4 regions of the Enterobacter sp. 4974935 genome follow, and region 1 is predicted to be linked to each of the others. Evidence: predicted binding sites of a transcription regulator. Region 1 holds the regulator's gene; each other region holds the start of a gene.
What was found. The regulator CRP, encoded in region 1, controls carbon source genes, mostly activating them, when cyclic AMP is high. The targets are predictions, from matches to a motif close to ATGTGANNNNNNTCACAT.
Positions count from the first base shown of each region.

Region 2: serC (3-phosphoserine/phosphohydroxythreonine transaminase) is a predicted target of CRP. The motif match lies at 3,963-3,980, and genes of this name have one in related genera.
Region 3: AC4OVS_RS06760 (YfcZ/YiiS family protein) is a predicted target of CRP. The motif match lies at 3,541-3,558, and genes of this name have one in related genera.
Region 4: cdd (cytidine deaminase) is a predicted target of CRP. The motif match lies at 1,491-1,508, and genes of this name have one in related genera.

Region 1 is NZ_JBZWGT010000003.1:175,063-182,435, reverse strand. Features, by position in the region: gene AC4OVS_RS01940 (hydrolase) at 1-704, shown strand, start outside; gene AC4OVS_RS01935 (YheU family protein) at 701-919, shown strand; gene AC4OVS_RS01930 (phosphoribulokinase) at 949-1,818, shown strand; gene AC4OVS_RS01925 (OsmC family protein) at 1,904-2,308, opposite strand; gene crp (cAMP-activated global transcriptional regulator CRP) at 2,619-3,251, shown strand; gene AC4OVS_RS01915 (YccS/YhfK family putative transporter) at 3,309-5,396, shown strand; gene argD (bifunctional acetylornithine/succinyldiaminopimelate transaminase) at 5,393-6,613, opposite strand; gene pabA (aminodeoxychorismate synthase component 2) at 6,701-7,264, opposite strand; gene AC4OVS_RS01900 (putative adenosine monophosphate-protein transferase Fic) at 7,295-7,373, opposite strand, start outside.
Region 2 is NZ_JBZWGT010000003.1:2,797,480-2,804,852, reverse strand. Features, by position in the region: gene pflB (formate C-acetyltransferase) at 1-22, opposite strand, end outside; gene focA (formate transporter FocA) at 74-931, opposite strand; gene ycaO (30S ribosomal protein S12 methylthiotransferase accessory factor YcaO) at 1,337-3,097, opposite strand; gene AC4OVS_RS14770 (DUF421 domain-containing protein) at 3,225-3,917, shown strand; gene serC (3-phosphoserine/phosphohydroxythreonine transaminase) at 4,080-5,168, shown strand; gene aroA (3-phosphoshikimate 1-carboxyvinyltransferase) at 5,237-6,520, shown strand; gene cmk ((d)CMP kinase) at 6,706-7,373, shown strand, end outside.
Region 3 is NZ_JBZWGT010000003.1:1,154,991-1,162,363, reverse strand. Features, by position in the region: gene fadJ (fatty acid oxidation complex subunit alpha FadJ) at 1-1,603, opposite strand, end outside; gene fadI (acetyl-CoA C-acyltransferase FadI) at 1,603-2,913, opposite strand; gene AC4OVS_RS06760 (YfcZ/YiiS family protein) at 3,151-3,435, opposite strand; gene fadL (long-chain fatty acid transporter FadL) at 3,808-5,091, shown strand; gene mlaA (phospholipid-binding lipoprotein MlaA) at 5,136-5,888, opposite strand; gene AC4OVS_RS06745 (formate/nitrite transporter family protein) at 6,203-7,132, shown strand; tRNA gene AC4OVS_RS06740 (tRNA-Arg) at 7,208-7,279, shown strand.
Region 4 is NZ_JBZWGT010000003.1:1,320,419-1,327,791, forward strand. Features, by position in the region: gene sanA (outer membrane permeability protein SanA) at 1-421, opposite strand, end outside; gene cdd (cytidine deaminase) at 549-1,433, opposite strand; gene AC4OVS_RS07490 (CidB/LrgB family autolysis modulator) at 1,562-2,257, opposite strand; gene AC4OVS_RS07495 (CidA/LrgA family protein) at 2,254-2,649, opposite strand; gene dusC (tRNA dihydrouridine(16) synthase DusC) at 2,818-3,753, shown strand; gene yohP (small membrane protein YohP) at 3,799-3,882, opposite strand; gene mdtQ (multidrug resistance outer membrane protein MdtQ) at 4,088-5,506, shown strand; gene AC4OVS_RS07515 (SDR family oxidoreductase) at 5,557-6,321, shown strand; gene AC4OVS_RS07520 (DedA family protein) at 6,423-6,995, opposite strand; gene AC4OVS_RS07525 (Yip1 family protein) at 7,153-7,373, shown strand, end outside.

The sequences.
Region 1 (7,373 bases):
TGATGCATTTTCGCGGATGCAGCGGCGAGCCTAACCGTCAGAAACGCATTTATCACTCGGGTGAAACCGAGGACGGCTCCTGGTTCCTGCGCTGGCTAAGAGACAATTTCGGCGAAGCACCAACGGCAGCGGTGGGGTATTCGCTGGGCGGGAATATGCTGGCCTGCCTGCTGGCGAAGGAGAGCGACGCCGTACCGCTGGATGCGGCAGTGATTGTCTCTGCGCCCTTTATGCTGGAGCAGTGCAGTTATCATATGGAAAAAGGGTTTTCGCGGGTCTATCAGCGCTACCTGCTCAACCTGCTGAAAGCCAACGCCGCGCGTAAACTTAAGGCCTATCCGGATACGCTGCCTGTGACGCTGCAACAGCTCAAACGCGTGAAGCGCCTGCGCGAGTTTGATGATTTGATCACCTCGAAAATTCACGGCTTTGCCGATGCGATTGACTATTACCGTCAGTGCAGCGCCATGCCTTTACTGAATCAAATCACGAAACCCACGCTGATTATCCACGCCAAAGACGATCCGTTTATGGATCATCACTCGATCCCCGCCCCTGACTATCTGCCGGATAACGTGGAGTATCAGCTCACCGAGTTCGGCGGGCACGTGGGCTTTGTTGGCGGCACGCTGCGTCGGCCAAAAATGTGGCTTGAGACGCGTATACCCGACTGGTTAACGGCTTATCTGGACGGTAAAAAATGATTATTCCCTGGCAGGATCTCTCTCCCGACACGCTCGATAATCTGATTGAAAGCTTTGTCTTGCGCGAAGGCACCGATTATGGTGAACATGAACGTTCGCTTGAACAAAAGGTCAGCGATGTGAAGCGCCAGCTTAAAAGCGGCGACGTGGTGCTGGTATGGTCCGAACTGCATGAGACGGTGAATATCATGCCCCGCAACGCGTTTCATGGCTGATCTTACACTTTTCCAGTCAGGGAGTTGCTATGTCTGCCAGACATCCGGTTATTGCCGTTACGGGTTCGAGTGGGGCGGGAACCACTACCACCAGCCTCGCCTTCCGCAAGATTTTCGCCCAGCTTAACTTACGGGCGGCAGAGGTAGAGGGCGACAGCTTTCACCGCTACACGCGCCCGGAGATGGATATGGCCATCCGCAAGGCGCGCGATCTGGGTAAACACATCAGCTATTTTGGCCCGGAGGCCAATGACTTCGGCCTGCTGGAGCAAACCTTCCGTGAATACGGGCAGAGCGGCACCGGGCAGTCCCGCAAGTATCTCCACACCTACGATGAAGCCGTGCCCTGGAACCAGGTCCCCGGCACGTTCACGCCCTGGCAGCCGCTGCCGGAACCGACTGACGTGCTGTTTTACGAAGGATTGCACGGCGGCGTGGTGACGCCTCAGCACGACGTGGCGCGCCATGTGGATTTGCTGGTGGGGGTGGTGCCGATTGTTAACCTTGAGTGGATCCAGAAGCTGACGCGTGACATGAGCGAGCGCGGCCATTCGCGAGAGGCGGTAATGGATTCGGTGGTGCGCTCCATGGAAGATTACATCAACTTCCTGACGCCGCAGTTCTCCCGAACCCACATTAACTTCCAGCGCGTCCCCACCGTGGACACCTCCAACCCGTTCGCCGCAAAAAGCATCCCTTCCCTGGACGAGAGCTTTGTGGTGATCCACTTCCGCAACCTGGAAGGCATTGATTACCCCTGGCTGCTGGCGATGCTACAAGGTTCGTTTATTTCGCACATGAATACGTTAGTGGTACCGGGCGGAAAAATGGGGCTGGCGATGGAGCTGATCATGACGCCGCTGGTGCAGCGGCTGATGGAAGGAAAGCAAATCGCGTGAGTTGTTTTGCCCGGTGGCGCTGCGCTTACCGGGCCTACGGGCGTGCTTTTGTAGGGCGGGTAAGCGAAGCGCCACCCGCCAAAAATTAAGCCTCGATCACTTCATACGAATGGGTGATGTTTACCGCTTTCTCCAGCATTAATGCCACAGAGCAATATTTCTCCGCAGACAGGTCAACCGCACGCGAGACCGCCGCATCCTTCAGTTCTTTGCCGGTGACGATAAAGTGCAGATTAATATGCGTGAACAGACGTGGCGCCTCTTCGCGACGTTCTGACGTCAGCTTCACTTCACAATCGGTCACGTCATGACGGCCTTTTTGCAGGATCGACACTACGTCGATCGCGCTGCATCCACCAGCCGCCATCAGCACCATTTCCATCGGGCTGGGAGCTTTATCGCCGGAGTTGCCATCCATCAAAACCTGGTGCCCGGAAGCAGACTCGCCCAGGAACGTTAACCCTTCAACCCATTTCACACGCGCTTGCATATTCACTCACTCCAACGTTGCATTTTTTATGACAGATTACGTGTACGTTACATTTCTCGCAACGGAAGGCGACCTGCGTCATGCTGAAGCGAGACACCAGGAGACACGCGGCGAAAGCTATGCTAAAACACTCTGGATGCTACAGTAATACATTGACGTTACACATGTATGCAGAGGACATCAAACTTTACTGGCTGCGAAACGTTACGACAGCCGACTTCCCAGGTATGGGTAAGAATTCGATTGCAACCCCAGAGTCCGGATGCATCTTATGACTCTGGTGACAGCTTATAACAGAGGATAACAGCGCATGGTGCTTGGCAAACCGCAAACAGACCCGACTCTCGAATGGTTCTTGTCTCATTGCCACATTCATAAGTACCCATCAAAGAGCACGCTGATTCACCAGGGTGAAAAAGCGGAAACGTTGTATTACATCGTTAAAGGCTCGGTGGCCGTGCTGATCAAAGATGAAGAAGGGAAAGAGATGATCCTTTCTTATCTGAACCAGGGCGATTTTATCGGTGAACTGGGCCTGTTTGAAGAAGGCCAGGAACGTAGCGCCTGGGTTCGTGCAAAAACAGCATGTGAAGTGGCTGAAATTTCTTACAAGAAATTCCGTCAGCTGATTCAGGTCAACCCTGACATCCTGATGCGTCTTTCTTCCCAGATGGCACGCCGTCTGCAAGTGACCTCTGAGAAGGTGGGTAACCTCGCCTTCCTGGACGTGACCGGTCGTATCGCGCAGACGCTGTTGAACCTGGCGAAACAGCCAGACGCCATGACCCACCCTGACGGTATGCAAATTAAAATTACCCGCCAGGAAATCGGTCAGATCGTCGGCTGCTCCCGTGAAACAGTGGGCCGTATCCTGAAGATGTTGGAAGATCAAAACCTGATCTCCGCCCACGGTAAAACCATCGTGGTTTACGGGACCCGTTAATTCCGGTCAGACGGCGTGCCGCCGCAGGGTGGCACGCCGTTTTTGTCTCTACTCCTTATGTGGCGCAGGCTGATCTATCACCCGGAAGTTAACTACGCACTGCGACAAACGCTGGTGTTGTGTCTTCCCGTGGCCGTGGGCCTGATCCTCGGACATCTTCAGCAAGGCCTGCTGTTTTCCCTCGTGCCCGCCTGCTGCAACATTGCCGGTCTGGACACCCCGCATAAACGCTTTTTCAAACGCCTGATTATTGGCGGCTGCCTGTTTGCCGGCTGTAGCCTTGCCGTGCAACTCTTACTGGCCCGCGACATTCCTCTGCCGCTGATCCTGACCGTGCTGGCGATGACGCTTGGCGTAACCGCTGAAATCAGCTCGCTGCACGCCCGCCTGCTTCCCGCGTCGCTGATTGCCGCCATCTTCACCTTAAGCCTTGCGGGCAATATGCCGGTGTGGGAGCCATTGCTGATCTACGCCCTCGGCACGCTGTGGTACGGGCTGTTTAACTGGTTCTGGTTCTGGTTGTGGCGGGAACAGCCGCTTCGCGAATCCCTGAGCCTGCTCTACGTGCAGCTTGCTGAATACTGCGAAGCAAAATACACCCTGCTCACGCAACATACCGACCCGGAAAAATCCCTGCCGCCGCTGCTGGCACGCCAGCAAAAAGTGGTGGATCTGATCAGCCAGTGCTATCAGCAGTTGCACATGCTTGCCGCCAACAAAAATCATGAATATAAGCGGCTGCTGCGTACCTTCCAGGTCGGGCTGGATTTGCAGGAGCATATTTCCGTCAGCCTTCATAATCCGGAAGAGGTGCAAAAGCTGGTGGAGCGCAGCCATGCGGAAGCGGTGATCCGCTGGAACGCGCAGACCGTCGCGGCGCGCCTGCGGGTGCTGGCTGAGGATATCCTCTATCACCGCTATCCGACGCGCTTTAACATGGACAAACAGCTCGGCGCGCTGGAAAAGATTGCGCGTCAGCACGCGGATAACCCGGTCGGGCAGTTTGCCGCCTGGCATTTCAGCCGCATCGCCCGGGTGTTGCGCACCCAGCGCCCGCTTTATGCCCGGGACCTGATGGCCGATAAGCAAAAACGACTGCCGTTGCTGCCTGCGCTCAAAAGCTACCTGTCGCTGAAGTCTTCCGCCCTGCGCAACGCCGCAAGAATTAGCGTCATGCTCAGCATCGCCAGCCTGATGGGAATGGCCCTGCACCTGCCGAAACCCTACTGGATCTTAATGACCGTGCTGTTTGTCACCCAGAACGGCTATGGTGCCACGCGGGTGCGCATTCTGCATCGGGCGGGCGGCACGATGGCGGGGCTGATTATCGCGGGCGTAACGTTGCACTTCCACGTGCCGGAAGGGTATACGCTGGTCGGCATGCTGGCGATTACGATGGTGAGTTATCTGATCATCCGTAAAAACTACGGCTGGGCGACGGTGGGCTTTACGGTAACGGCGGTGTACACCCTGCAGTTGCTTACGCTCAACGCCGATCAGTTAATTATTGCCCGCCTGGTCGATACCCTGATTGGCTGCCTGATCGCCTTTGGCGGCATGGTCTGGCTGTGGCCGCAGTGGCAAAGTGGATTACTGAGGCAAAACGCCCACGACGCGCTGGAGGCGGATCAGCAGGCCATTCGCCTGATCCTGAGCGACGACCCGCAGCCGTCTCCACTGGCCTACGAGCGCATGAAGGTCAACCAGGCGCATAATGCCCTGTTCAACTCCCTTAACCAGGCCATGCAGGAGCCGGGCTTCAACTCGCACTATCTGGCAGACATGAAGCTGTGGGTCACGCACAGCCAGTTTATCGTCGAACACATCAATGCCATGACCACGCTGGCGCGCGAGCACACCATGCTGACGCCGGATCTGGCGCAGCGCTATTTGCAGTCGTGTGAAATTGCCCTCCAGCGCTGTCAGCAGCGTCTGGAGTACGACGCGCCGGGGGAGTCAGGGGATTCGAACATTCTGGAAGCGCCGGAGACGCTGACCCACGGGCCGATGAGCACCCTTGAGCAGCATTTACAGCGCGTTCTCGGGCATCTCAACACCATGCACACCATTTCGTCGGTGGCATGGCGTCAGCGTCCGCATCACGGGATTTGGTTAACGCGCCGGTTAAAACGAACCGCGTATTAGCCTCTGACGATCTTCGCCACCGCCGCGGAAAAACGGGTTAACCCGTCTTCGATGTCTTTGTCTTCCACCACCAGCGACGGCGCAAAGCGCATCACGTCCGGCCCGGCGTTGAGCACCATGACGCCTTCGTGCGCGGCGGCGTGCAGGAAATCGCGCGCGCGGCCTTTGTACTGAGGCTTCAGCTCGGCGCCGATCAGTAACCCCATCCCGCGGATTTCACTGAAGACATCAAACTGTTCGTCAATCTGCTGAAGATGTTTCACAAAAAGGGCGCGTTTCGCATTCACGCCATTCAGGACGTCCGGCGTATTAATGATGTCGAACGCCGCTCCCGCCACGGCGCACGCCAGCGGATTACCGCCGTAAGTGGAGCCGTGTGAGCCCACATGAAATGCGGAAGCGATATCCTGGGTGGTGAGCACCGCGCTGACCGGGAAACCGCCGCCGAGCGCTTTTGCGCTGGTCAGAATATCCGGCGTTACGCCGTAGTGCATATAAGCGAACAGGTCTCCGGTACGCCCCATCCCACACTGCACTTCATCAAACACCAGCAGCGCCTGGTGCTCGTCGCACAGTTCGCGCAGCCCTTGCAGAAATTCCGGGGTGGCCGCCGTGACGCCGCCTTCCCCCTGAATGGGTTCGACCACCACGGCACAGGTGTGATCGTCTATCACCGCTTTAACGGCGTGCAGATCGTTAAACGGCACGTGGATGATATCCGCAGGTTTCGGACCAAAGCCGTCGGAATACTTCGGCTGGCCGCCAACGGAAACGGTAAAGAACGAGCGACCGTGGAAGGCGTTATGGAAGGCGATGATTTTGGTTTTGTACGGACTATGACGCGTGGTTGCGTAGTAGCGCGCAAGCTTAAAGGCGGTTTCGTTGGCTTCGGTGCCAGAGTTCATAAACAGCACGCGTTCGGCGAAGGTGGCATCGATGATCTTACGCCCCAGACGCAGCGCCGGTTCGTTAGTGAACACGTTGCTGGTGTGCCACAGCGTTTCGCCCTGCGTTTTCAGCGCGTCCACCAGCGCAGGATGGCAATGGCCCAGCGCCGTCACCGCAATACCGCCTGCGAAATCAACATACTCATTGCCCTGCTGATCCCAGACGCGGCTGCCTCTCCCTTTCACCGGGATAAACTCAGCCGGTGCATAAATCGGCAGGATCACTTCATCGAATGTCGCGCGGGTAATTGCTGGTTGTTCAGTTGCCATGTCATGACCATCCATTTTTATGTCACAGTGATTGTGAAAATATAATCACAAAATATGCATAAAAAATCACAACAAGGCAACAGATATTCAGCGATTAAGGAAATTGGCCAGCAGTGCGTGCCCCTGTTCGCTGAGAATGCTTTCCGGGTGGAACTGCACCCCTTCCAGATCGTACTCGCGGTGGCGAATGCCCATGATTTCCCGGGTCTCACTCCAGGCGGTCACTTCAAAGTCTGCGGGCAGGGTCGGCGGATCAATCACCAGAGAATGGTAGCGCGTCACGGTTAACGGATTGTTTAGCCCCAGGAACACGCCGGTACCGGTGTGCGTGATCGGTGAGGTTTTGCCGTGCATGACTTTCGCGGCACGAACAATGGTGGCGCCAAAGACCTGCGCAATGGCCTGGTGACCCAGGCAGACGCCCAGAATCGGCAGCTTGCCCGCATAGTGGCGGATTACCTCCAGCGAGATGCCGGACTCCGACGGCGTACACGGCCCGGGCGAAATCACGATTTTCTGGGGCGCCAGCGCGTCAATGTCAGCCAGCGCGATCTCATCGTTACGGCGGACAACCACCTCTGCCCCCAGTTCACAAAAATACTGGTAAAGGTTCCAGGTAAAGGAATCGTAGTTATCAATCAGCAGAATCATGGCGGCTCCTGAAAAAATGGCCGCCCTATTTTACTCAGATCCCCGCGCTTCGCTCACAACTTTGGCAAAGATAGCATTCAGGGCGGTCAGATCACCCATCGCCCCGCTC
Region 2 (7,373 bases), 2.6 Mb from region 1:
ACTTTTCATTAAGCTCGGACATGTAACACCTACCTTCTTAAGTGGATTTTTTATTTACTGCCTGAGACAACCATTAATGATGATCGCCGCCACGCAGGTAAATGACCCAGTATGTCAACCCAACTAACAGACCCCCACCGATAATGTTCCCGATAGTGACGGGGATCAGGTTATCAGTAATGAAATTCATAATAGTCAGGTGTGAAAAACTTTCCGGGGTTGAACCAACAGCAGTCCAGAACTCCGGGCTTGCAAAGTTGCGGATAACAATCCCCATCGGGATCATGAACATATTCGCAATACTGTGCTCAAAGCCGCTGGCAACAAACATCGCAACCGGCAGAACCATAATCATGGCTTTATCCATCAGGCTACGACCAGAGTAGCTCATCCAGACCGCCAGGCAGACCATCAGGTTTGCAAGGATGCCGAGAGCAACGGCTTCGATAAATGTATGGTGCATTTTGTGGTCGGCGGTTTGCAGGACGTTAAGCCCCCAGCCGCCGTTGGCGGTCATGTACTCGCCAGAAAGCCACATCAACAGAACAAAGAGCAGACAGCCAATCAGGTTGCCAACGTAGACGTTGAGCCAGTTGCGCCCCAGTTGACCCCAGGTAATTCTTCCGCTGGCTTTTGCAACAACAATCAGCACCGTTGAGGTGAAGAGGTCGGCGCCGCAGATGACGCAGAGGATCAGGCCCAGTGAGAAGCAAATACCACCAATCAGTTTCGCTATGCCGAAAGGCATCCCGGCAGTGCCGGTGGTGGCTGTGATATAGAAGACGAAAGCGATGGAGATGAACACCCCAGCCGTAATGGCCAGAAAGAACGTCGTCATCGGATGTTTCGTTGCTTTGTAGACACCCGCTTCTTCGGCAACTTTCGCCATCGCAGCGGGGAGTAATAGATCAAAAGGGTTGTCAGCTTTCACACTAACTCTCTCTTTATTAAGTCGGCGACGAGATACTAACAAAGCATTATAGAAGAGAAATTGATATAGATCATATCTCGCCTGGCTTATGGGCCCGCAGTGTGTATGGTTTTACAGCAAAAGCGGAGTAAGTATTTGATTATCCGTATAAAAATAAATTTTAAAAGTTATGAAAAGAGTTGAATTTTTTCCTTCAGCCTCCCGTGGAACAGTTAATTAAAATGGAGTATTTATTAGAATTAGTAACAGTAAAGCCCAGGTAAGCGTTTTTATATTTACCCGTGGTTAACTTAATTATTACAATTAAACGTCATTGCGGAAAAATAAAAAAAAGGGGCAATGAAATTGCCCCGTAATATAGCTCAGGCGATTGAATACGCCTACAGCCATTAATGTTATATGCGCTTATTTTGACCAGTAAGCGGCTTTAGCCTTCTGCAATTTTTCATACGCATTCAGCAGCGACTGATGCGCCGGGAAGGCTTTCAGATCGCTGTCAACCGCTTGCAGGCCATAGAACGGTTCTTCACCGCTCAGCGCCGCGCTGGCAGCTTCAACGGCATCTGCACCGTACATGCGGACGAAGGCGTTCAGATACTGCAATGGCTCGCGGTCGTCTTCCTGAGAAAGCAAGAGCAGCGTTTGCAGGCAACGGTAATAGTTAGTGCGCTCGGCGGAGAAGACGGACTGGTTAAACTCCATCGTCCACTCGGTCCAGGCCAAAGCCTGATCCAGATCGCCGCCCGCCAGCGCCAGCATCGCTTTTAGCTCGCCGATGCGCAGCGTGTACCAGCCGTTATCTTTTCCGGTTGCCAGACCCAGCAGTTCGCGTACGCGGGTGAAATCATCGTGTCCTTCTTCGTCCAGTTGGGCGATCAGGTTCAGATAATCTTCTTTATCCCACTCGCTGCCCGGCAGGGCCAGCAGGGTTTCACGCAGATGCGCGCCCATGCTGTTGTTCGCCAGCCACAGATCTTCTGCCGGATAGATGTCCGACATACCCGGCACAATAATACGGCACGCATAAACGCCAAGGTGTTCATAGTCGGCAATATAGACTTCCTGATCTTCCGCGTTGAAGATCGCCATCAGGGTGGCGAACTCTTCTTCCGTCGTACCGGCAAAGCTCCAGTCCACGAACGGATAGTCTGCGTCCTGTTTGAACATATCCCAGGAGATCAAACCGCTGGAGTCGATGAAGTGCGTTTCGAGGTTGGTGTGCTCGGCGACTTCTTCGTCATCAAAGGTTGGCGGGGTGAACACGTCGAGATCTTTCAGGCTACGACCTTGCAGCAGTTCGGTCACGGTACGCTCCAGCGCCACGCCGAAGTCCGGGTGCGCGCCGAAAGAGGCGAAGCAGGTGCCATTTGCCGGGTTGAACAGTACCACGCAGATAACCGGATATTTGCCGCCCAGAGAGCCGTCATAAGCAAAGATTGGGAAACCTTCTGCTTCCAGTTTGGCGATGGATTCCACCACGCCCGGGTAGCGCGCCAGCACGTCAGCCGGGATCTCCGGCAGGCTGATGGATTCAGCAATAATACGGTTTTTGATGTGACGCTCGAAAACTTCAGACAACCCCTGTACACGCGCTTCGTTACGGGTGTTACCGGCAGACATACCGTTAGACACATACAGATTGCCAACGATGTTCATTGGAATGTAAACGGTCTGCTCGTCAGACTGACGGGTGAACGGCAGGGCGCAGATACCACGATCCTCATTGCCGGATTGCAGGTCGATCAGCATGCTGGCGGTCAGTTCGTTTTCCGGATCGTAGAACGCGCGCAGGCGGGCATCAAGAATGCCTTCCGGCAGTTCGTCGTCTTCGGGTAGCGGGAACCATTTTTCGTTCGGGTAGTGAACGAACGGGCCGTTGGCAATCGTTTCACCCAGCCAGAAGTCGGCGAAGAAATAGTTGGTGGACAGACGCTCAAAATACTCACCCAGCGCAGAGGCCAGTGCCGCTTTTTTGGTCGCGCCTTTGCCGTTGGTAAAGCACAGCGCACAGTCTTTGTCGCGAATATGCACGGACCAGACGTGAGGCACCGGATTCAGCCAGGAGGCTTCTTCGATATTAAAGCCCAGGTCGGTCAGTTTCTGCTGGAAGCGAGCGATGGAATCTTCCAGAGCGGCGTCTTTGCCGGGGATAAACGTTTGAGTCATGGCGTTCACTTTTATCGTACGTAAAGCGCGCAATGATACGGGTTTTGCGTGACGGGTGCTATCTCCGGCGAAAATAAATGGCTGGGCTATGCTTATAAGCAGTAACCTACTGTTAAGGCATAAAAAAATGAAAGCATTTGATCTCCAGCGGATGGCGTTTGATAAAGTCCCACCTGAGTTTTTAGGCGAAGTGGCGTTGCGTAGCCTGTACACCTTTGTACTCGTCTTCCTGTTTCTGAAAATCACCGGACGTCGCGGCGTGCGGCAGATGTCACTGTTTGAAGTGCTGATTATCCTGACGCTGGGTTCGGCGGCAGGGGACGTTGCCTTTTATGACGATGTGCCGATGGTGCCGGTTTTTATCGTCTTCGTGACGCTTGCGCTGCTGTACCGGCTGGTCATGTGGCTGATGTCGAAAAGTGAAAAACTGGAAGATCTGTTCGAAGGAAAACCGGTGGTGATTGTCGAAGATGGTCAACTGGCCTGGGAGAATGTGCAAAGCGCCAATATGACGGAGTTTGAGTTCTTTATGGAGCTACGTATAAGCAGCGTTGAACAGCTGGGGCAGGTGCGTCTGGCGATTATGGAAACGAACGGTCAAATCAGCGTTTATTACTATCCTGACGATGAGGTCAAGCCCGGCCTGTGCATACTGCCGGATATGCTTATCGAGCGATACAAAACCGTCCCTGATGCGGGCCAGTATGCCTGCATAAAATGCAGCCACGTGGTGGTCATGCAGGCGGGCGATCATCAATTATGCCCTCGCTGTACAAATCCAGAATGGACGAAGGTTAGCCGGGCTAAACGCATTACCTGACAGCGATTTTGTCGGTTTTGCGACAACGGTACGGCAGATTGTTTTGTGTGACGAGGGGCACATTTCTTCGGCCATAAGTTTTAGACATTGCGGCGCGTGTCACTGAATGATAAAACCGATATCCACAGTTATAACTTATGGCTTTTAGCGTGGTGAGGGGAAATGGCTCAAGTCTTTAATTTCAGTTCAGGTCCGGCAATGTTACCGGCAGACGTGCTCAAACAGGCTCAACAGGAGCTGTGTGACTGGAACGGTCTGGGTACGTCGGTGATGGAAGTTAGCCACCGGGGTAAAGCGTTTATTCAGGTGGCGGAAGAGGCAGAAAAGGATTTTCGCGATCTGCTGAACATTCCCTCGAACTACAAAGTATTGTTCTGTCACGGCGGTGGACGCGGTCAGTTTGCGGGTATTCCGCTCAATCTGCTGGGCGACAAATCCACCGCTGATTACGTTGATGCCGGCTACTGGGCGGCCAGTGCGGTAAAAGAAGCGCACAAATATTGCACGCCGAACGTTATCGATGCCAAAGTGACCGTTGACGGTATGCGCGCCGTGAAGCCGATGAGTGAGTGGCAGCTTTCTGACAACGCCGCGTATCTTCATTACTGCCCGAACGAAACCATCGACGGTATCGCTATTCACGAAGAGCCAGACTTTGGCGAAAATGTCATTGTGACGGCGGACTTCTCCTCCACCATTCTGTCCACGCCGCTGGACGTCAGCCGCTACGGCGTCATCTACGCGGGTGCCCAGAAAAACATCGGTCCTGCGGGTCTGACTATCGTTATCGTGCGTGAAGACCTGCTGGGGAAAGCCCATAAGTCTTGCCCGTCAATTCTGGATTACACCGTCCTGAACGACAACGATTCCATGTTCAACACTCCACCAACGTTCGCCTGGTATCTCTCCGGCCTGGTCTTCAAATGGCTGAAGCAAAAAGGCGGCGTGGCGCAGATGGACAAGATCAATCAGCAAAAAGCTGAACTGCTGTACGGCGTGATCGACAAGAGCGATTTCTACCGTAACGATGTCGCCAAAACTAACCGTTCGCGCATGAACGTGCCGTTCCAGCTGGCGGACAACAACCTGGATAACGTGTTCCTGGAAGAGTCCTTCGCGGCGGGTCTGCATGCGCTGAAAGGTCACCGTGTGGTAGGCGGTATGCGTGCCTCTATCTATAACGCGATGCCGCTGGAAGGCGTTAAAGCCCTGACTGATTTCATGATCGACTTCGAACGTCGTCACGGTTAATTGGCTGTTTTTCACCCCCGCAGCGTTCCTGCGGGGTTTTTATTATGTTGAGTTGAGAGTTAAGTTTCATGGAATCCCTGACGTTACAACCTATCGCGCGGGTAGATGGCACCATTAATCTGCCTGGTTCAAAAAGTGTCTCGAACCGCGCTCTGCTGCTGGCAGCTCTGGCAAACGGCACCACCGTCCTTTCCAACCTGCTGGACAGCGATGACGTGCGCCATATGCTCAATGCACTGAAAGCGTTGGGCGTTCAGTATGCGCTGTCAGACGATCGTACCCGTTGTGAAGTCACCGGTAACGGCGGCGCATTACATTCCGCTGAAGCGCTGGAGCTTTTCCTGGGTAACGCCGGTACGGCGATGCGTCCTCTGGCCGCTGCGCTGTGTCTTGGGAGCAACGATATTGTGCTGACCGGCGAGCCGCGCATGAAAGAGCGTCCGATCGGCCACCTGGTCGATGCCCTGCGTCAGGGCGGCGCGCAGATTGATTATCTTGAGCAAGAAAATTACCCGCCACTGCGTCTGCGCGGTGGTTTCACTGGCGGTAATGTTGAGGTTGACGGTAGCGTCTCCAGCCAGTTCCTGACGGCACTGCTGATGACCGCACCGCTGGCTCCAAATGATACCGTGATTAGCATTAAAGGCGATCTGGTCTCTAAGCCGTACATTGATATCACGCTGCACCTGATGAAAACCTTCGGCGTTGAGGTGGAAAACCAGTCTTATCAGCGCTTCGTGGTGCGCGGGGCAAAGCAGTACCAGTCTCCGGGCAACTACCTGGTTGAAGGGGATGCGTCATCCGCGTCCTACTTCCTGGCCGCGGGTGCGATTAAAGGCGGTACGGTAAAAGTGACGGGTATTGGTCGCAACAGCGTGCAGGGCGACATTCGTTTTGCCGACGTGCTGGAAAAAATGGGCGCGGTTGTGACCTGGGGCGATGACTTCATCTCCTGTACGCACGGTGAGCTGAACGCCATCGACATGGACATGAACCATATTCCTGACGCGGCAATGACCATCGCCACCGCTGCGCTGTTTGCGAAAGGCACCACCACGCTGCGTAACATCTATAACTGGCGCGTAAAAGAGACTGACCGCCTGTTCGCAATGGCAACCGAGCTGCGTAAAGTGGGGGCGGTGGTAGAAGAGGGCGAAGACTACATTCGCGTCACGCCGCCGGCAAAACTGCAATTTGCAGAAATTGGCACCTACAACGATCACCGCATGGCGATGTGTTTCTCGCTGGTGGCGCTGTCAGATACGCCAGTCACCATCCTTGACCCGAAGTGCACGGCGAAAACCTTCCCGGACTACTTCGAACAGCTGGCGCGCATTAGCACCCTGGCCTGACGATCGTATGCCGCATCTCCTGATGCGGCATTTCCTTACGCTTTCTGACAGTCATCCTCTTTCATTTCTTCTACACTCTGCTTCAATCATTCCGTAATTTGCACGCAAAGGTAACAGTTGCGCACGTTGGCGCGTATAATGCGCGGCGTTCATGTAAACGGTATGCCTTAATTAAGGAGAAAAAGATGACGGCAATTGCCCCGGTAATCACCATTGATGGGCCAAGTGGCGCAGGGAAAGGTACTCTGTGCAAAGCGATGGCGGAAGCATTGCAATGGCATCTTTTAGATTCGGGAGCAATCTATCGCGTGCTGGCGCTGGCTGCGCTGCATCATCATGTAGATGTTGCGTCTGAAGAAGCGCTGGTACCGCTGGCTGCACATCTGGATGTGCGCTTTGTCTCTACTGATGGCAACCTTGAAGTGATCCTGGAAGGGGAAGATGTCAGCGGTGAAATCCGTACGCAGGAAGTGGCCAATGCGGCCTCTCAGGTGGCGGCTTTCCCACGCGTTCGTGAAGCGCTGTTACGTCGCCAGCGCGGTTTCCGCGAAGCGCCGGGGCTGATCGCCGACGGCCGCGACATGGGAACCGTGGTATTCCCTGATGCGCCAGTGAAAATTTTCCTTGACGCCTCTTCGGAAGAACGTGCTCAACGCCGCATGCTTCAGTTGCAGGAAAAGGGGTTTAGTGTTAACTTTGATCGCCTTTTATCCGAGATAAAAGAGCGCGATGACCGCGATCGTAACCGCGCCGTCGCACCACTTGTTCCCGCGCAAGACGCATTAGTGCTGGATTCAACCAGTTTAACTATTGAGCAAGTGATTGAAAAAGCGCTACAATATGCGCGCCAAAA
Region 3 (7,373 bases), 980 kb from region 1:
GTTGGATTGGGCCGACGGGGAAACCAAACTTCACCAGGGCGTCATCGACGTGCTCAATTTTCTCCCCTTCCGTCAGCAACCGCATCGCTTCGTTAATATACGGCGCCAGAATGCGGTTGACGTAGAAGCCGGCTTTGTCCGCGACCACAACAGGAGTTTTGCCCTGTTTTTTCGCCAGCTTCACCACGGTGGCAATAGTTTGCGGGCTGGTTGTGGCATGAGGGATAACCTCCACCAGCGGCATTTTTTCGACAGGACTGAAATAGTGCAGCCCTATCACCTGCTCCGGGCGCATGGCTTTCGCCGCGATGTCGCCGATCGGCAAAGACGAGGTGTTTGACGCGAAAATGGTGTGCGGCGCGCAATGCTGTTCAACGTCCGCTACCATCTGCTGCTTAAGGGCCAGATCTTCGAACACGGCTTCAATCACCAGATCGCGGTGTGCAAACCCACTGTAGTCGGTGGCGCCAGTGATCATCGCGAGGGTTTTATCGCGATCGCTGGCCTTGATATGGCGGCGTTTCACTTTGCGATCAAGGTTCTGCCAGCTGTACTGCAACGCGTGGTTGATGCCCTGAGGATTGATATCTTTGATACGTACGGGCAATTTGCCTTTGCTGGCGGTGACAAACGCGATGCCGCCGCCCATCAGCCCACCACCCAGAACCCCAACGGCGCGCAGCGGAGCCGGTTCAGCTTCACTGCCCGGATCTTTTTTAACCTCCGTGCTGGCAAAGAAAATGCCGCGCAGCGCCTGCGACTGCGGCGTCATCGCCAGCTCGCCAAACGCTTTCGCTTCCGCGGCATAACCGCTGCTGCTGCCCTGGGATAAACCGGTTTCAATCACCTTCAGAATGCGCGTCGCTGCCGGATAATTCCCTCTGGTTTTTTGCTCGGTTTTTTTACCCACCATATTAAACAGCAGCGTGCGCCCCAGCGGCCCGGCGAGGATACGCTCACGCACCGGCAGGGGGCGTTTCGCCTGACGACCTTTCAGCGCCCGCTCAACGGCAGCCTCAAGCAAGATTGCGTGCGGAACGACCTCATCAACCAGACCCGCCTTTAACGCCTGACGGGCGCGCAGCTGTTTACCGGTTAAAATCATCTCCAGCGCCGTACTGACGCCCACCAGCCGCGGCAAGCGCTGCGTGCCACCTGAACCGGGAAGCAATCCAAGCTGTACTTCAGGCAGTCCGAGTACGGTTTTCGCATCGTCGGTACAGATGCGACTGTGGCAGGCCAGCGCCAGCTCAAGCCCGCCGCCCAGGCAAGCCCCGTGGATCGCAGCGACAACGGGTATCGACAGCGCATGGATCTCCGCCATCACCTGCTGCCCCTGACGCGCCAGATCTTCTGCTTCCTGAGCGCTTGTCGCCCGGGCAATCATGTTGATATCGGCCCCGGCAATAAAGTTATCCGGCTTTGCCGAGATAAATACCAGGCCACGTATCGCTTTGTTTTCGCGGATCTGTCTGAGCATCGCACGCACCTGAACGCCGAACTCCGCCTTCAGGGTATTCATTTTTTCGTCGGGCACATCAATGGTGATAACGGCCACGTTATCAAGGCGAACAGCAAGGTTAAATGCAGATGTCGTTTCCATTATTCAGCCTCCAGAACCATTGCTGCGCCCAGGCCACCCGCCGCACAGGCGGTGACGAGACCAAAGCCGCCGCCACGGCGACGCAGTTCGTGCAACGTCTGGGTAATCATTCTCGCCCCGGTCGCTGCAAACGGATGACCGTAGGCAATAGAGCCGCCCAGCACATTGAATTTACTTTGATCCACTTCGCCTGTGGCATGCGCGCGGCCCAGCACGTCACGGGCAAAACGTTCGCTCGCCATAAGCTGCACGTTTGCCAGCGTTTGTGCGGCAAAGGCTTCGTGCATATCAATTAGCGTGAGATCGGAGAGCGTTAGCCCCGCGCGCTCCAGCGCCAGCGGCGTGGACCAGGCCGGTCCGAGCAGCATGTCCTGCCAGACATCGATGGCGGTAAAGGCGTAGCTGCGCAAATAGCCCAGCGGTGTGATGCCCAGCTCTTTCGCCCGGGATTCCGTCATCAGGATCACGGCGGCGGCACCGTCCGTCAGCGGCGTACTGTTGGCCGCCGTAACGGTGCCATGTTTACGGTCAAAGGCCGGGCGCAGTTTTGCGTAATCTGCCAGGGTTGAGGTGCCGCGAATGTTGTTATCTTCCGCGAGCGGTTCCCGGTAAGGCGGTACATAGGCGGTCATCACTTCGTTGGTCAGTTTGCCCTCCGACCAGGCTTTCGCTGCCAGCTGATGCGAGCGATGCGCCAGCGCATCCTGCTGTTCGCGGGTAATACCATAGGTTTTTGCCATCTGCTCGGCTGTATCGCCCATGCGCAGGCCGGTGGAGTATTCAGCAACGGCAGGTGGCACGGGCATGAGGTCGCGCAGGCGTAAACGCGAGAAGAGTTTAAGCTTTGCACCGGTAGTGCGAGCTTTGTTGACATCCACGAGGATGCGGGCCAGCTGTTTGCTGACGCCGATGGGCAGCACGGAGGAGGAATCAGCGCCGCCGGCGATCCCCGCGCGAATGGTCCCCGCCATCAGGCTTTCCGCCACGTTCGCCACCGCCTGGAAACTGGTAGCGCAGGCGCGGCTGACGCTGTAGGCGTCGGTATGAACATTCATGCCGGTACCCAGCACGATTTCACGCGCGATATTGGGTGCTTCCGGCATCTGTACCACCTGGCCGAAAACCAGTTGCTCAATAACCTCTGGCGGGATCTCGCTGCGAGCCAGCATCTCCCCCACCACCATTTTTCCCAGATCGACAGCCGGTATACCGTGAAACGCGGTTGCCTGACGTGCAAACGGCGTACGTAACCCGCTGACAATGGCAATGCGGTCACCGTGTCGGGTGATAAGCGGTAATGCCTGACTCATAACACTCCCCTGTAAAAAAATTTTGCGCGCACGTTAAGTGGTCTGACCTGATAATAGTCTTAACTATTTTTTTACATTGAGCCAATCGGGGAAGCGAAAAATTGCGAGCTAAGGCACAGAGAAGAAAAAGAAAATGCCCAGGGTAAAAGCAAAACGGTAACCCGTGGGTTACCGTTTTTAGTGTTTGCGCCCTCTCCCGTGGGAGAGGGTTGGGGTGAGGGCACCAGACCGCAGGAATTAACGCAGGCCCAGCTGGAAGATCAGCGTTTCTGCCTCGCAGGCGAACACAAAGTCGATATCCAGCTGTACGCCGCCTTCCACTTCCGTGAAGGTAGATTTGATTTCACATGGATCGGATTCGACTTCACGCGCACGCTTGCTCAGCGCGGCCAGCGTCTCTTCCGCTTCAGCGCGGTTAGGGAATACGCGGCTGTAAGAGGCGGTGCAATCGGTGTTGTCCATAATGGTGCCAACATCCATACAGCAGCAAACCGGGGTTTCATCAGCACTGCATTTACTCATAGCTCAATTTCCTCTGTATTCGCGCAGCGCGCGAGATAAACACGATGCGACTATTTTACGCCCCCGGACGAGCCCCCTCCAGCCGTTAATGGCGCAAAACCGGATAAGTGAGCAATATCACACTAAAAAATGATCTAAAACAAAATTCACCTTTTCGGATGAATCGTACTGGTCACAATTTTGCCAACCAGATCTCGTTTCATGAAACATGTTTGAAAATATTAATAAACAAACTTGCAACATCCCAGCTGGTCAGACCTATACTCTCGCCACTGGTCTGATTTGTATGTCATACCTCAGACCCTACACTTCGCGCTCCTGTTACGGTATGTAACAATTATTGAATAAAAATAACTCAATGAGGTTATGGTCATGAGCCAGAAAACCCTGTTCAAACAAACTGCTTTAGCAGTTGCAGTGGCAATCGTCTCAACGTCCGCCTGGTCAGCGGGCTTCCAGTTAAACGAATTTTCTTCCTCTGGCCTTGGCCGTGCGTATTCCGGGGAAGGTGCGATTGCCGATGACGCAGGCAACGCAAGCCGTAACCCGGCGCTTATCATGATGTTTGATCGCCCTACCTTCTCTGCCGGTGCGGTTTACATCGATCCTGATGTCAACATTTCTGGCAAATCTCAGTATACCGGCGCAGATCTGAAGGCGGATAACATTGCACCAACGGCGTGGGTGCCTAACCTGCACTTTGTTGCGCCAATCAATGAACAGTTTGGTTGGGGTGCCTCTGTCACCTCTAACTATGGCCTGGCAACGGAGTTCAATAACAACTACCCGGCCGGGGAATACGGCGGTAAAACCGACCTGACGACCCTGAACCTTAACCTGAGCGGCGCATATCGTCTGAACGATAACTGGAGCTTTGGTCTGGGCTTTGATGCTGTCTACGCTGATGCAAAAATCGAGCGTTATTCCGGGGAGCAAACTGCTGCGCTGCCGAAAAACAGCAATAAAATTGCCAGCCTGAAAGGTGACGAGTGGGGTTACGGCTGGAACGCCGGTATCCTGTATGAACTGGATAAAAACAACCGCTGGGGTCTGACCTACCGCTCAGAAGTGAAGATTGACTTCGATGGCGATTACAAAAGCGGCATCCTGAGCCCAGTCAACGGTATGGTACCGGGCGCAGGCACCACCATTCCATGGGGTACCTCGAATCAAACCGTACCGGGTTCACTGTCACTGCATCTGCCAGAAATGTGGGAAGTGTCAGGTTATAACCGCGTTGCGCCGCAGTGGGCTATTCACTATAGCCTCGCGTATACCAGCTGGAGCCAGTTCCAGGAGCTGAAAGCCACCGGCAGCAACGGCCAGACGCTGTTCTATAAAGACGAAAGCTTCCACGATGCTTACCGTATCGCACTTGGTACGACCTATTATATGGATGACAACTGGACGTTCCGTACCGGCGTGGCATTTGATGACAGTCCGGTACCGGCAGATAAGCGTTCTATCTCCATTCCGGATCAGGACCGTTTCTGGGTAAGTGCGGGGGCAACCTACGCGTTCAACGAGAATGCCTCTATCGACGCGGGCGTGTCGTACATGCATGGACAGAAAGTGACCTTCCAGGAAGGCCCTTACGAGTTTACCTCTGAAGGTAAAGCCTGGCTGTTTGGTACCAACTTCAACTACGCGTTCTAATCCCAACACGATTAAAAAAGGTGAGCATCGCTCACCTTTTTTATTTATTCCGAATCGATATCTTTTAATTCGTTCTCGATGGCTTTCGCGTTCGGATTATCTTCCGGCTTCAGCTTACCGCCGTTGGCAATAAAGTCATGGTTCTGGAAATAGGCCTCGCGGACCATGATGTACGGATCGGAAGACTGACGCAGCAGACCGTCAGAGTCCAGCAGTTGCGCACGCGTTTCAATCCCTTCCACGGTCCATTTACCAATCGACAGCGGCCAGGTGAGCCATGACAGCACCGGATACAGCGTATCCACCATGTCGCCGCCATCATCACGCACGGTAAAGCTGCCGTAGAATGGCAGGTGCACATACGGCCCATAACCTACGCCATAATGCCCCAGTGTGCTGCCGAAACGATGCGGCTGTTCACGCTGTAATTTCGGGTTCGCCATGCCTGCGACATCTATTAAGCCGCCCATACCCAGCAGAGAGTTCAGGAAGAAACGGGTGAAATGCACCATCCCCTGATACGGGTCGCCCTGGAGGAAGTAGTTCACCATCACCGCTGGCTCTTCCAGGTTACTGGTAAAGTTGCTCAGCCCGTTACGCGCTGGCTGCGGAACGTAGTCACGCCATGCCACGGCAACCGGACGAACCAGATATGGATCCAGCACATTATAGTTAAAGTTGTACATTGAACGGTTAAATCCTTCGAGAGGATCGGAGCGTCCCGTTTGCTCGCCAGAGCTGGCGCAGCCCACAAGCATCGTTACGCCCAGCGCAAGCGCCGACAGCCGAAGCTTCATATATTTCTCCCTGTTCAATATGGCTATCGTTGAATGCCATCTGTGACGGAGCCTGTGAGGCTCCGCCTGAAACGTGCAAGTGATTGTAACAGCACGCTTACCGATGTCTACGAGGACAATGACGACCCGCTCGTGTCATCACGCTAATTTCAGCATAGCCTGTCTTTAAGAATTCGTTTCGCTGGCAATTTTATATTGGCTTTGAAAGAGATGTCTCACCTTTATTGCCATTTTCAGCAATTTAAGAGCTTCCCCACGGGCAAGGCGCCAAAAGCCGCTACGCTTAAATGAGCGATTACCCCGAAGGAGCAGTTATGAAAGATATTAACGAAGAAAAAATTGGCGAGAACAATGAGGAACATGAGATTGAAAGTGAGGAGAAAGACCGGGGAGAAGAGATAGAAGTCGATGAGGATCGCCTGCCGTCGCGCGCCATGGCCATTCATGAGCATATTCGCCAGGATGGCGAAAAGGAGATGGAGCGTGACGCAATGGCCCTGCTGTGGTCGGCCATCGCAGCCGGTCTGTCGATGGGTGCCTCTCTGCTCGCCAAAGGTATATTTCACGTTCAGCTGGAAGGCGTGCCGGGCGGTTTTTTGCTGGAGAATTTAGGCTACACGTTCGGCTTTATTATCGTCATTATGGCGCGACAGCAGCTTTTCACGGAGAACACCGTCACTGCCGTACTGCCCGTCATGCAAAATCCGACCCTTGGTAATTTTGGTTTACTGATGCGCCTGTGGAGCGTCGTGCTGCTGGGGAACCTGATCGGTACGGGCGTTGCAGCCTGGGCCTTCGAGTATATGCCAATTTTTGATGAACCGACCCGCGACGCATTTGTGAAGATTGGCATGGACGTAATGAAAAATACGCCGGTTGAAATGTTCTCTAATGCCATTATCTCCGGCTGGATCATCGCCACTATGGTCTGGATGTTCCCGTCAGCGGGCAGCGCGAAAATCGTGGTGATTATCCTGATGACCTGGCTTATCGCACTCGCCGATACCACGCACATTGTTGTCGGGACCGTTGAAATCCTTTATCTGGTATTTAACGGCACACTCCACTGGAGCGACTTTTTCTGGCCGTTCGCCCTGCCTACTCTCGCAGGCAACATTTGTGGCGGAACCTTTATCTTTGCACTGCTGAGCCATGCGCAAATCCGTAACGACATGTCCAACAAGCGTAAGGCCGAACTTAAGGCTCAGGAAAAAAAGGATAAAACTGCCGAAAAATCGGCGTGAACGGTGACTCTTTGACCAGTCAGGCGGCAATGCGCTTAACGAGAAGTGTAAATAACGCTATACTCTTGCCGCTTCGTCCCCTTAGTTAAATGGATATAACGAGCCCCTCCTAAGGGCTAGTTGCAGGTTCGATTCCTGCAGGGGACACTTTTAATTTCCCCCTATAATCCCTGATTTATCAATCCGCTTTGCAATTGCCGCTTTTTTAAGCAAAAACGAGTAATAGCTCATAATGTATAAC
Region 4 (7,373 bases), 1.1 Mb from region 1:
AATCGTTGGTGTCGAACACCTTGCGGGTACGCACGATGGAATCAAGCGTGCGGAATCCGGCGTAGTCGAGCACGATATCGGCCGGGTCGACGCCTGCGGCAATCAGGTCTTTGCGCATCGTCACCGGCTCGTTATAGCTTTGCAGCGCGTTATCGCCGCTCAGCAGCAGATAGTTCACCTTGCCGCTGTTATAGGCGTTCAGCGCGCCCTGAATACGATACCGGTAATACTGATTGATGACGCCGGTGCGGTAATACTTGGCGGTGCCAAGCACCACGCCAACCTGGCGGTAGGGGAGGTCCTGTAGGTCATCAAAAATGTAGGGAGCTGTTTTCCAGCTCATCCAGCGGTCGAGACCCAGCACGATCAACAGCAGTATGCCGACCAGGACAGACAGGCTGTAAAACACGCGCTTTAACATGCAGATGGCTCGTACCGATGATGAAATTTCCCTCAGGCTACTGTACCCGCCTGGTTAGCGCAAGAAACAGCGATTCAACTGAGGGGTTTTTCGTCAGACTGGCGGGCAAATTTGCCCGCCGAACAGATTATGCCAGCAGCACGCGGTCGATGGTTGAACAGCCCAGCGCTTTCAGCGTGGCTGCGGTCGCGTCCCACTGGATCAGCGGTGCATCGGCCTTTTCAGCGAGGATCGTGCGCTGAATATCCGGGTAGTCATACCCGTTCAGGCTGAGCAGGTTCAGGGCGCCCTGGAGCGGAGGCAGCGTCGGGTTAAACGCGGCGTTCTCTGCATAGCTGCCGGTGAAGATGCGGCCGTCGCGGCACTGAAGGGCGACGCCGCTTGGTGATTTGCTGTATGGCGTGTGGCTTTTATTGGCGGCGGCAATGGCCGCTTCGCTGAGCGCATCCCCTGAGAGCGCGTAACCGTGGTCCTGCTCGTCCATCAGCAGGGTTTTGATCTCAAGATCTTTAGGGCCAAAAGCATCCGGCAGGTAATCACCCAGCGTATGCGGCGCGCGTCCCGGCAGGTTGATACGCAGTTCAAGACCGCTGTTCAACTCATTCATAAACTGACGGCAGTGGCCGCAAGGGGTATAGTTGACGGTGATGGCGCGCAGGGCCTTTTCGCCGCGCAGCCAGGCGTGACTGATGGCACTCTGCTCCGCATGAACGGTTTGCTGCATGGTCGCACCGAGAAACTCCATGTTCCCGCCGAAGTACCAGGTCCCGCTCACGCCGCGCGCAATTGCGCCTACGTTAAAATGGGAAAGGTCAGCGCGGGCGCAAGCAGCCGCCAGCGGTAGCAGGGCGAAAGCCAGCGCGTCTTCGTCCAGCCCCGTTGCCTGTTTAAGCGTCGTGACCTGATCTGCCGTCAGCAGGGCGGGGAAATGCGCATCCGCCAGAACCGGAGCCAGGGCTGATTGCAAATTCTCTGCAAGCTGAGAGAAAGCAGCTTGAAAACGTGGATGCATGACGTTGCCTCATCAAGGTTAATGGATCGGTAGTGTACGGAGCCGTACGGCCTTTATATGTGATCCAAATCTCATTATGTATGCAACTTATGAAATGAAAATGAAATTTGCGCGACGCATCGCAAATTTTAGCCCATTACTGCCAGAATAATCGGGAAGATAAACGGCGCGAGCAGGGAGGTTATAATCCCGCAGATCACCAGTGCCAGCGAGCTGAATGCCCCTTCCTGATAATCCAGCTCCGCGCAGCGTGCGGTGCCCAGCGCGTGCGAGGCGGTACCCATCGCCAGACCGCGCGCCGCTTTGGTCCGAATTTTCATGATATTCAGCAGCGTATGACCAAACACCGCGCCCAGGATACCGACGAAAATCACGCACACGGCGCTGATGGCCGGAATGCCGCCGATACTGCCGCCCACGGCCATGGCAATCGGCGTAGTAACGGATTTAGGCAGGATAGAGGCGGCGATCTGCGGCGATGCGCCCATCAATAAGGCCACCGAGGTACCGGTGATCATCGCAACAAGGCTACCCACAAAGCAGATGGTTATGATGGATTTCCAGCGCGCGCGGATCTGATGCAGTTGCTCATATAAAGGAAACGCCAGCGCCACCACGGCAGGCTGCAACAAATCGTTGAGGATCTTGCTCCCGGCGAAGTAACGTTCATAAGAAATGCCGGTGAGCAGCAGAAAAGGAATAATCACCACCATGGCGACCAGCAGCGGGTTGAGCAACGGCATTTTGAAACGAACCGCAAGCTTACGCGCAGCAAAGAACACCACCAGGGTTAACGGCAGGGACCACCAGATATTCGCCATCATTTTTTTGTTTTCTCCCCGATGACCTTACGTTCGCCATGCACAATGTGTGAGCTCCAGCTGACGACCAGGAAAACCACCAGCGTACTGATGGCGCAGGAGACCACTATCGGGCCGAACTGCGCCTTAAGCACATCGTAATACTGCATAACCCCAACGCCGATAGGCACAAAAAGCAGGGCCATATAGCGAATGAGAACGAAGCACCCCGGGTTGACCCATTTCGCGGGCAGCACCTGTAATGCCAGCAGCACAAACAGGATCAACATGCCGATAATGCTGCCGGGGATGGTAATAGGCAGCAGCGACGCGATAAAAATGCCGGCGTACAGGCAGGCATAAATCAGGACGAAGGCGCGAAGGTATTGCCAGATAGTATTCAGTGATTTGCTCATGGTGAAAGTCCTTGCTGAGACGTATTCATCATACAATTAAACCTGAAAATGTGCCACGGATCACATCATGAATTTTGGGCATACCAGACATTCCAGAATGGAACGCCGGGCTTTCAACATACATAGAGAGCAGCTACTATAGCGCGTCTTTTTTCACAGGTACTCAGAATGCGTGTTTTACTGGCCCCGATGGAAGGCGTGCTCGACTCTCTCGTGCGCGAGCTGCTTACCGAGGTGAACGATTACGATCTCTGCGTGACGGAGTTTTTGCGCGTGGTCGATATGTTGCTGCCAGAAAAATCATTTTATCGTCTCTGTCCGGAACTGCATCGTCAGAGCCGCACCCCCTCCGGTACGCTGGTGCGCGTCCAGCTGCTCGGCCAGTATCCTGAGTGGCTGGCGGAAAACGCCGCCCGCGCGGTAGCGCTTGGCTCGTACGGTGTCGATCTTAACTGCGGCTGTCCGTCAAAGCTGGTCAACGGCAGCGGCGGCGGGGCGACGTTACTCAAAGATCCGGAATTGATTTATCGCGGCGCAAAGGCCATGCGTGAGGCGGTGCCATCGCATCTGCCGGTGACGGTCAAAGTGCGTCTGGGATGGGACAGCGGCGACAAGCAGTTTGAAATTGCCGACGCGGTGCAGCAGGCGGGCGCCACCGAGCTGGTGGTGCACGGGCGAACCAAAGAGGATGGTTATAAAGCCGAGCGCATTAACTGGCAGGCGATTGGCGAGATCCGCAAACGGCTTACTATTCCGGTGATTGCTAACGGCGAAATCTGGGATTATGAGAGCGCGCAGGCCTGCCTCAAAGAGACCGGCTGTAATGCCGTGATGATTGGCCGCGGTGCGCTGAACGTGCCGAACCTCAGCCGGGTGGTGAAATACAATGAGCCGCGGATGCCGTGGGCGGACGTGGTGAAACTCCTGCAAAAATACACGCGGCTGGAAAAGCAGGGCGATACCGGGTTGTATCACGTCGCGCGCATTAAGCAGTGGCTGAGTTATTTACGGAAAGAGTACGACGACGCGCTGGGATTATTTCAGGAGATCCGTACGCTACAGACGTCGGCGGATATTGCCCGTGTGATCCAGTCGAAGCACTGAGCGAAGTGTGAATACGTTTGCCCGGCGCGGAGCCGGGCAAACGTATCAGAAAATCATTTTGAATACGCCGGTTACCACCAGCAGCCCTATCAGAAATATAATCAAAATAGCCCACAATAATATTTTCATTCGCCTCTCCTGCGTATGTCTGTCGTCAGTAAGTGTAGCAGTCAATTCATAATTGGTATGAATAGGTGAAATTAAATCATTCGCTTGGGGAATAAATTTCCGGATATGAAAATGTATAACAATATGCGGATTGCCACGCGTTACTAAAAAACGGAACGTCAGTAAGCGTAAGTTGCGCCTTTATTTTTTTTGAGTTTATGGCGTAATGAAACGTTCTCTTACTTTATCTCTGAGTGCTCCCCTTATTTTTATGCTGTCCGCCTGCGCGCCGGAACATGCCACGGTGTCTCCAGTGAAAACGCAAGCCGCCGCCGCTGCTGTAAATACCCAACTAAGTCATGCCGACTGGCCAAAAAACGAATGGTGGAAAGATTTTAATGACCCTCAGCTTAACGCGCTGATTGCTAAAGCGCTGGCGGATGCACCGGATATGCAAATTGCCCGGCAGCGCATCACCCTGGCAGAAGCACAGGCGAAAGCCGCTGTCGCTGCTGATGGTCCACACATGGATTTTTCCGCAGATGTGGAACGGCAAAAGATGTCGGCAGAGGGGCTGATGGGGCCATTCGCCCTGACTGACCCGGCGGCGGGGACAACCGGACCCTGGTACACCAACGGCACCTTTGGTCTGACGGCCGGATGGGATCTGGATTTATGGGGTAAAAACCGCGCCCAAATTGAGGCCCGCATCGGTAAGGTGAATGCGCAAAAAGCGGAGCTGGAGCAGACCCGCCAGCTGCTCGCCAGCAGCGTCGCGCGGCTGTACTGGGACTGGCAGACCGAGGCCGCGGTGGGTGACGTGCTCGCGCAGATCAAACGGGAGCAGGAAAATATCATCGGTGCCGATCGTGAGCTTTATCAGCACGGCATTACCTCCTCGGTGGAAGGCGTTGAAACAGATATCAATGCCAGCAAAACCGATGAACAGCTCGCTGACGTGCACGGCAAAATGAAGGCCATTGAGGCGCGTCTGAATGCATTGACCAATACCCCTTCAGTCACGCTCGCCCGGCATGCCTTACCTGACGCAGAGGCGTCGCTGCCGTCAACGCTCGGTTATGAGCTGCTGGCTCGCCGCCCGGATTTGCAGGAGGCGCACTGGTATATCGAAGCGTCCATGAGCGAAGTGGATGCCGCCAGAGCCGCGTTCTACCCTGACATCAATTTGATGGCGTTCTTGCAGCAGGATGCATTGCACCTTAGCGACCTGTTCCGCTCATCTGCTCAGCAAATGGGCGTAACCGCGGGGCTGACGCTGCCAATTTTTGACAGTGGTCGGTTGAATGCGAACCTGGATATCGCCCGGGCGCAAAACAACCTCTCCGTGGCGAACTACAACAAGGCCGTAGTGGACGCCGTAAACCAGGTCGCCCGGACGGCCAGCGAAGTGGAAACCCTGACCGCCAAAAATCAGCACCAGCAGCAGATCGAAAAAGATGCGGCGCGCGTCGTTGCGCTGGCACAGGCGCGCTTCAGTGCGGGGATCATTGCCGGCTCGCGGGTGAGTGAAGCAAAAATTCCGGCGCTCAAAGAGCGTATTGCCGGGTTGATGCTGAAAGGTCAGTACGTGGATGCCACGCTCCAGCTCACCTCCGCGCTGGGTGGCGGATATCATCACAGCTAAAATCGCGCATTATCTATACTTACCTCTTTGCAGATTTTCAGGAGGTGAGTATGACGCGAGTCGCAATTGTTACCGCATCGGATTCAGGAATTGGCAAAACGACGGCCCTGATGCTGGCCGAACGCGGGTTTGATATCGGGGTGACCTGGCATTCAGATGAGGAAGGGGCGCTGGCAACCTGCCGTGAAATTGAAGCGCGCGGGCAGCGTGCCGAGGCCATCCAGCTCGACTTAAGCAATTTGCCGGAAGGCGCAAAGGCCATTGAAACCCTGATTACGCGTTTCGGGCGGCTGAATGTGCTGGTAAACAATGCCGGGGCGATGAACAAAGCGCCATTTCTGGACCTGTCGTTTGACGACTGGCGGCACATATTCACCGTTGACGTGGACGGCGCGTTTCTCTGCTCGCAAATCGCGGCGCGTCAGATGGTGAAGCAGGGAGAAGGGGGGCGGATCGTGAACATCACCTCGGTGCATGAACATACGCCATTGCCGGACGCCAGCGCCTATACGGCGGCCAAACATGCGCTGGGCGGGTTAACAAAATCGATGGCGCTGGAGCTGGTTAAACATAAGATTCTGGTGAACGCCGTTGCGCCTGGTGCGATCGCCACGCCGATGAATGATATGGACGACAGCGAAGTGAAAGAAGGTTCAATGCCGGAAATCCCGCTGGCACGGCCAGGGCATACCAAAGAAATAGCCAGCCTGGTGGCGTGGCTGTGTGACAGCGACGCCAGCTACACCACCGGGCAGTCGTTTATCGTCGACGGCGGTTTTATGCTGGCGAATCCGCAGTTTAAGCCAGCAGAATAAACATTCCCCTCACCCCAGCCCTCTCCCCAAAGGGGAGAGGGTGTATAGAGTTCCCTCTCCCCTTTGGGGAGAGGGGTAGGGTGAGGGGCAGCAGGCCGCACTCACTCTTCATCCCGCCGCTTTTCACGATGCTTGAGCCACAGCCGTACCCCAATCACCACCGCAACAACCAGGATCAACCAGGCCCAGTGTTTAAGATGCTGATCGAGATTATGCAGCCACGGGCCTATCACTTCGCCACCCACGTAGCCAAGCGTGGTAAAAATCAGCGCCCAGGCAATCGCCCCGATAATGTTCAGCGGCAGGAAAATTTTCGGCGGTAAGCGGCTCGCGCCAATCAGTATTGGCCCAATGATGCGAAAGCCATACATAAAGCGGGTGCCAATCACAAACATATAGGGATGCCGCTGGATAAGCCGCTGAGCACGACGAATTTTCTTTTGATGCTTAGCAAAACGTTGTAAAAGCGTCGGACCAAAGCGCAGACCCAGAAAGTAGAGCAGCTGGTCGCCAATCATACCGCCCAGTGCGACGGCGGCGACCACCAGCGGGAATTTCAGCAATCCCTGATGTGCGGCCACTCCGCCCAGCAGTGTGATGGTTTCACCCTCTGCCACGCTGCCGATGACCAGCGCGGCGTATCCATATTGTTCAATAAGACCGTTGATATCCATTAAGTAAATGTCGTCTCCCTTACTGTGCCTGCGTTAATCATATACCCCATCCATCAACCACGCGGCAATCAACGGAAATTTCCCACTGTACATAAAATAATCTAAAGCCTGCATTATACTTTAGCTATCGCTGACGGGCCGACAACAAGGGGGCGTTATGAACCATGTCTGGGGACTTTTCTCCCATCCCGATCGTGAAATGCAGGTCATCCGTAACGAGAACGAAACGGTCGCGCATCACTACACCCACCACGTCCTGCTGATGGCAGCGGTGCCGGTGGTCTGCGCGTTTATTGGTACTACGCAAATAGGCTGGAACTTTGGTGACGGCACCGTGGTTCAGCTTTCCTGGTTTACCGGACTGTACCTGGCCATTCT